DNA from 2 places in the Dehalobacter sp. CP genome. Region 2 is predicted to be linked to the other one. Evidence: predicted binding sites of a transcription regulator. Region 2 holds the regulator's gene; the other holds the start of a gene.

Region 1 (3,159 bases), 1.2 Mb from region 2:
TTGCGACCGGCGCGGCATCCATGGGTAAAGAAGTGACGATGTTCTTCACATTCTGGGGGCTGAATATTCTTAAGAAATATGACGCACCTAAGGTAAGCAAGGATTCTCTGGAGAAAGCCTTTGGCATCATGATGCCCCGCGGACCAAGAAAACTGCCTATCTCCAATATGAATATGGGTGGCATGGGTGCTAGAATGATCAAGTACGTCATGAAAAAGAAAAATGTTGATAGTTTGGAAGAACTGCTGCACAATACGATGAAAATGGGTATTAAGATCGTAGCCTGCTCCATGTCGATGGATGTGATGGGAATCAAAAAGGAAGAACTGATTGATGGCGTAGAAATCGGCGGCGTTGCCACAATGCTTGCCAAGTCTGAGGAATCAAACTTGAATCTATTTTTCTAAGACATAAAATAGTTAATTTTTAAGATCTTCCAGCTTATTGAGGAAAATAATTTATGTAATTTCCACTGAAAATATGGTAGATTATTAAGTACAGACTTAGTACCTGATATACCATTATAATTATTTTAGGGTTTACAAGTATTAGAAGGTATTTCGCAGGGAATGTCTAAATAGTAACGTCTAAATATGTTTGAAGGTAGATGGGCGTGGAAAAGAAAAAGCTGGAGATCACAGGAGTGCTATTTGCCGGAGGAGAAAGCAAAAGAATGGGCCAGAACAAGGCATTCCTTGAGATAGGCGGAAAACCGCTTCTGGAAAGAAATCTGGAAGTGCTGGACAGTATCTGTAGTGAAGTCCTGATCAGCTGCAGGGAGCCTGAACAATATTCTGGATACGGTTATCAGGCGGTTGCAGACCAAATCAAAGGTAAAGGGCCGATGGGCGGGCTGTATTCCGTCCTTCCGGTGGCTAAGTATGACTATGTCTTCGTGGCTGCCTGTGATATGCCGTTCTTAAACAGTGAAGCCATTGCCTATATTTATGAACGGATTGAGGATTATAAGTTGGTTTTCCCGTATGTTCGGGACAGACTACATCCTCTGCACGCCTTTTACCACAAAAATGTGCTTAAAGTTGTCGAGAAACGGATTAAAGAGGACAAACTGCGTCTCTTTGATATTGCTGATGAATGCAGGCATAAGATCGTGAATATTTCTGAGGAGATGGAAGGCAGCATGCTGAAGGAAATGATCGAGGAAAGTTTCCTGAATGTCAATACGCCTCAGGAGTGGGAACTCATTTTACAAAAAATCCAATAATGCTTTGGGGAGGTTAGAATGAAAAAGATTGAGGCAGTAATTCGCAGCAATAAACTTGACCAAGTGGAAAAGGCGCTCAGTAATTTGGGAATCAGCGGGATTACCGTATCTCAGGTACTTGGCTGGGGAAGGCAGAAAGGGAATATCACCGAGGTTTACCGCGGAACGGAAGTATCCGTCCGGCTGCTGCCCAAAGTCAAACTCGAAATCATTGTCAATGATCCGGAAAGTGAAAGCGTTCAGGAAACCATCAGGGAGAATGCCCTAACCGGTAAATTTGGCGACGGCGTCATCTGGGTGACCGCTGTTGAGTACTTCCGCCGGATCCGTACAGGAGAAAATTTTCTTGATTAAAATCTGCTAACAGTAATGAATAAATAAGGAAAATTACGGTTATTCTATATAACGTATTTATTAAGCGTTATAGCAATTTAAAGATTGATGAAGAAAATAAGTGATAATCAATTCTAATCGTCCGTAGTTATGCGTGGATGGGGTTGCAATACTACCAGACGTTGCATATTATTATACCTAGGTATTAGCACTCATCTTGATTGAGTGCTAACAATAAAGCGGAATATAAAAATATAAAGGTTTCAAGGAGGGAAATTATTTTATGAAACTCAAACCGTTGGCTGACAGGGTAATTATTAAAGCGGTTCCGTCTGAGGAAAGAACTAAGAGCGGGATCATTATGCCCGACACCGCAAAAGAAAAGCCTCAGGAAGGCGAAGTGATTGCCGTAGGTCCTGGAAAAGTTGAAAAAGGTGAAAGAATCCCAATGGAAGTTAACGTCGGCGACCGCGTGATTTATTCTAAATATGCCGGCACTGAAGTTAAATATGACGGAAACGAATATTTAATTTTAAGAGAAGCCGATATTCAGGCAGTCATTGGCTAAGTAACAGCCTAGTATTACTTATCAGATAACATTCGAAAGTATTTTTTGATAGAATTAAAGGAGGAACATTTAGGTGGCTAAACAAATCATTTTTAACGAAGATGCCCGCCATGCCATGGAGCGTGGTGTCAATAAGCTTGCGGAAGCTGTCCGCGTTACATTGGGACCCAAAGGCCGCAATGTTGTTTTGGATAAAAAATTTGGTTCTCCGTTAATCACCAATGATGGTGTGACGATCGCCAGAGATATTGATCTGGAAGACCCGTTTGAAAATATGGGAGCACAGCTTGTTAAAGAAGTTGCTACCAAGACGAACGATGTAGCCGGTGACGGCACGACCACAGCGACCGTTCTGGCTCAGGCCATTATTCGTGAAGGTCTGAAGAACGTTGCTGCCGGCGCCAATCCGATGGAAATCAAACGCGGTATTGAAAAAGCTGTAGAAGCGATTGTTGCTGACGTTAAAGCAAATGCCAAGACTGTAGAAAGCAAAGAAGCCATAGCTCAGGTTGCTTCGATTTCCGCTTCCGATACAACGATCGGCAGTCTGATTGCCGAGGCTATGGAAAAGGTCGGCAAAGACGGTGTTATCACTGTTGAAGAAGCCAAAGGCATGACCACTGAACTGGAAGTTGTTGAAGGAATGCAGTTTGACCGCGGGTATGTTTCCGCCTATATGATCACCGATACCGATAAAATGGAAGCTATCTTAAACGATCCGTTCATTCTGATCACCGACAAGAAGATCAGTGCGATTGCAGATATCCTTCCTGTTCTGGAAAAAGTAGTTCAGGCTGGCAGACCGCTCCTGATCATCGCTGAAGATCTGGAAGGCGAAGCTATGGCTACCCTGATTGTCAATAAACTCCGCGGAACCTTTACGGCCGTAGGCGTTAAGGCTCCCGGTTTTGGAGACCGCCGCAAAGCGATGCTCGAAGACATTGCTGTTCTGACCGGCGGACAGGTCATCACTGAAGACCTCGGCCTCAAACTGGAAAATACTTCGCTGGATATGCTCGGACGCTGTCGTCAG
Region 2 (3,159 bases):
GACAGAAAATGGGAGATTGGCAGAATACGCTTCGCCAGGCCATCGCGTTGTGGCCTGAACACCTTTCACTCTATGCACTTACGCTTGAGGAAGATACCCCGCTGCATAAAGAATATGCATACAGTCAGGCAGGCAGTCCGGACTGCAAAGAAACCCTGGATGGCTTGAACAGCCGGAATCGCCTGGATCGTCTGCCGGATGACGATTTGCAGGCCGATATGTACGAATGGGCGGTTTCTTATCTTCAAAGCTGCGGCTATGGTCGCTATGAAGTTTCCAACTTTGCGAGGCCCGGTTTTGAATGCAAACATAACCGGTCTTATTGGCGAGGGCAGGATTATATCGGTCTTGGACCGGGGGCAGTCTCGTGCCTGCACAATGCTAGAACCAAGAATACGGAGGATATTGCGGGGTATGCACGGATGCTGGAATCAGGACAAAGGCCTTTGGACCCTTCTGCAACCGAAGTACTGACCAGAGAGCAGCAGATCTCTGAATTTATGATGCTGGGGCTGCGTACGGCAGATGGAATCGACACCGTAGAATTTTCTGCCAAATTTCAAACAGAAATTCAGGATATTTATGGACAAATTTTGCAAAACTATATTGATAGAGATATTTTCCGGCTTGCCGAAGGCAGGTTGAAAATTAACCCTGCCTGCTTTTTCGTGCTCAATGCGGTTCTGGTGGATTTCATTTTGTAGCTGAATTTAACGATGCTCTAAGCTGAATTGCAGCTGCATTGTACACGATTCGATGATGATTCCTCTTGACATTATTTTACCATCATGCTAAATTATGTTCAGATGATTAGCACTCACCTTGGTAGAGTGCTAACAAATCAATCGGAGGTGGCACTTTGATGGAAATGGATGAAAGAAAACACAAGATTTTAAAAGCGATTGTGCAGGATTATATTGCCACCGCGGAGCCTGTCGGTTCCAGAACCGTTTCCAAAAAGTTTGAGCTGGGGGTGTCTCCGGCGACGATCCGCAATGAGATGGCAGATCTCGAAGAGTTGGGACTTATTGAACAGCCCCATACATCTGCAGGAAGGATTCCTTCCGACTCGGGCTATCGCTATTATGTCGATTATCTGATGGATCCTTTAAGCCTGAACCATGATGAAAAGAAAAATATCAACCAGGAGATCACCAGCAGACTCAGCGAAGTGCAGGAAGTCATCGAATACACCGGAAAGCTTATTTCTCAAGTGACGAACCTGACCAGCATTGTACTTGGACCAAAAAGCCGAAGCGGTATTCTAAAGAATTTGCATTTTCTCCCCTACGAGCAGGGGAAGGCCATCATGGTGACCGTGAAAGAGAATGGTTCGGTAGAGAATAATATTGTCGATATCGGTCCGGATACAAGCCCGGAGGAACTTCAGATTCTGGCGAATATTTTCAACCAGAAAATGAGTGGAACCAGGGTACAGGATCTGAAAAAAGGCCTGATCAACGAAATATACAGCGAGCTCTCCAGAAAACGCCGCATTATTGATGGAATGATGGGTACTCTGGAAAGAATGTTTGATGATAAGGATGGAGAGTCCGAAGAACGGGTCTACCTTGGCGGGACATTAAATATGCTTGATCAGCCTGAATTCAGGGATATCAATAAAGTGCGAAGTCTCTTTTCCGTATTTGAGGAGAACAATAAGCTGAAGGAGCTTCTAAGTCATGATCAAAAAGGATTAAGTATCATGATCGGAGCGGAAAATGCTGATCAGGTATTTAAAAACTGCAGTATTATATCTGCAACCTACCAGGTTAACGGGAAACAGATTGGTTCAGTAGGCGTTTTGGGTCCGACCAGAATGGATTACGGCAAGGCGATCGCGATTGTAGACTATATGACAAACAGCTTGACCGAATTGCTGACAGAGAGGTACCGGAGGCCCCGGACTTAGATCAAGAAGGGAGGCAACTGCGTGAACAAAGAAAAAACAAATCAAGCGTCTGCAAACGCTCAGGAAGATAAAGAATACCAGAACATTGGGCAGGAGAATGAAGAATGCCTGACTGAGGAGATTGATCCTGTCGATCATTTGCAGCGCCTGCGTGAGGAAATTGAAGAGCATAAGTCCAAAGCGGAAGACTATTATGCCCAGATGCAAAGACTGAAAGCTGAATTTGACAATTTCCGCAAAAGAACCCAGAAGGAAAAAGAAGACACTGCCCGGTATGCTTCGGAAAGGGTCATACATTCCTTGCTGCCGGTCCTGGATAATTTTGAAAGAGCAATTGCTTCCAGTCGAAAAAACAACGATTTTGAAGCATTATCACAGGGTGTGGAAATGATCGAAAGAATGTTTCTGAAAGTCCTGGAAGATGAGGGGCTCAAGATCATTGAAACCGTCGGCCAGGAATTTGATCCGAATCTCCATGAAGCCCTGCTGAAAGAAGAATCCGACCAGCCGGAGAATATGATTCTGGAAGAACTTCAAAAGGGATATTATCTGAAGGATAAAGTGATCAGGCCCAGCCGGGTCAAAGTTTCAGGCTGATAGTATTAAGCTAAATCTCAGTCTGATCAAAGAGTATATGAGTTAAAAGAAACGAAAAATACGATATGAGAATTTGCAAGGAGGAAATCAAATGGGTAAAGTAATTGGTATTGACTTAGGAACCACCAACTCTTGTGTTGCAGTGCTTGAAGGTGGTGAACCTGTTGTAATCCCTAATCCTGAAGGAGCGCGCATTACACCTTCAGTCGTCGGCTTCTCCAAGAACGGCGAGAAACTAGTAGGTCAGGTGGCCAAACGCCAGGCTGTTTCCAATCCGGACAACACGGTTAGTTCGATTAAGCGTCATATGGGCACAAACTATAAAGTGACTTTGATGGATAAATCCTATACACCGCAGGAAGTATCTGCAATGATCCTGCAGAAGCTCAAAGCTGATGCGGAAGCTTATCTAGGGTCTTCGGTCACCCAGGCTGTCATCACCGTTCCGGCGTATTTTACCGACGCTCAGCGTCAGGCTACCAAAGATGCCGGCACGATCGCGGGTCTTGAAGTTCTGCGTATTATTAATGAACCTACTGCAGCAGCACTGGCTTATGGACTTGACAAAGAACATGACCAGACTGTACTCGTTTACGACCTTGGCGGCGGAACATTTGACGTCTCGATCCTTGAACTGAGTCAGGGAATGG

Evidence for each region. Region 2 encodes HrcA, which represses chaperone genes, less so after heat shock. Its sites were predicted from a motif close to TGTTAGCACTCNNNNNNNNNGAGTGCTAACA; they were not measured.
Region 1: a site for HrcA is predicted at 1,762-1,792, ahead of groES (co-chaperone GroES). Genes of this name have one in related genera too.

Annotation. Positions count from the first base shown of each region.
Region 1 covers NZ_CP157399.1:670,903-674,061, forward strand. The annotation lists gene AAH944_RS03380 (CoA-disulfide reductase) at 1-407, shown strand, start outside; gene AAH944_RS03385 (molybdenum cofactor guanylyltransferase) at 608-1,225, shown strand; gene AAH944_RS03390 (P-II family nitrogen regulator) at 1,244-1,579, shown strand; gene groES (co-chaperone GroES) at 1,842-2,126, shown strand; gene groL (chaperonin GroEL) at 2,200-3,159, shown strand, end outside.
Region 2 covers NZ_CP157399.1:2,453,715-2,456,873, reverse strand. The annotation lists gene hemW (radical SAM family heme chaperone HemW) at 1-704, shown strand, start outside; gene hrcA (heat-inducible transcriptional repressor HrcA) at 863-1,912, shown strand; gene grpE (nucleotide exchange factor GrpE) at 1,934-2,509, shown strand; gene dnaK (molecular chaperone DnaK) at 2,601-3,159, shown strand, end outside.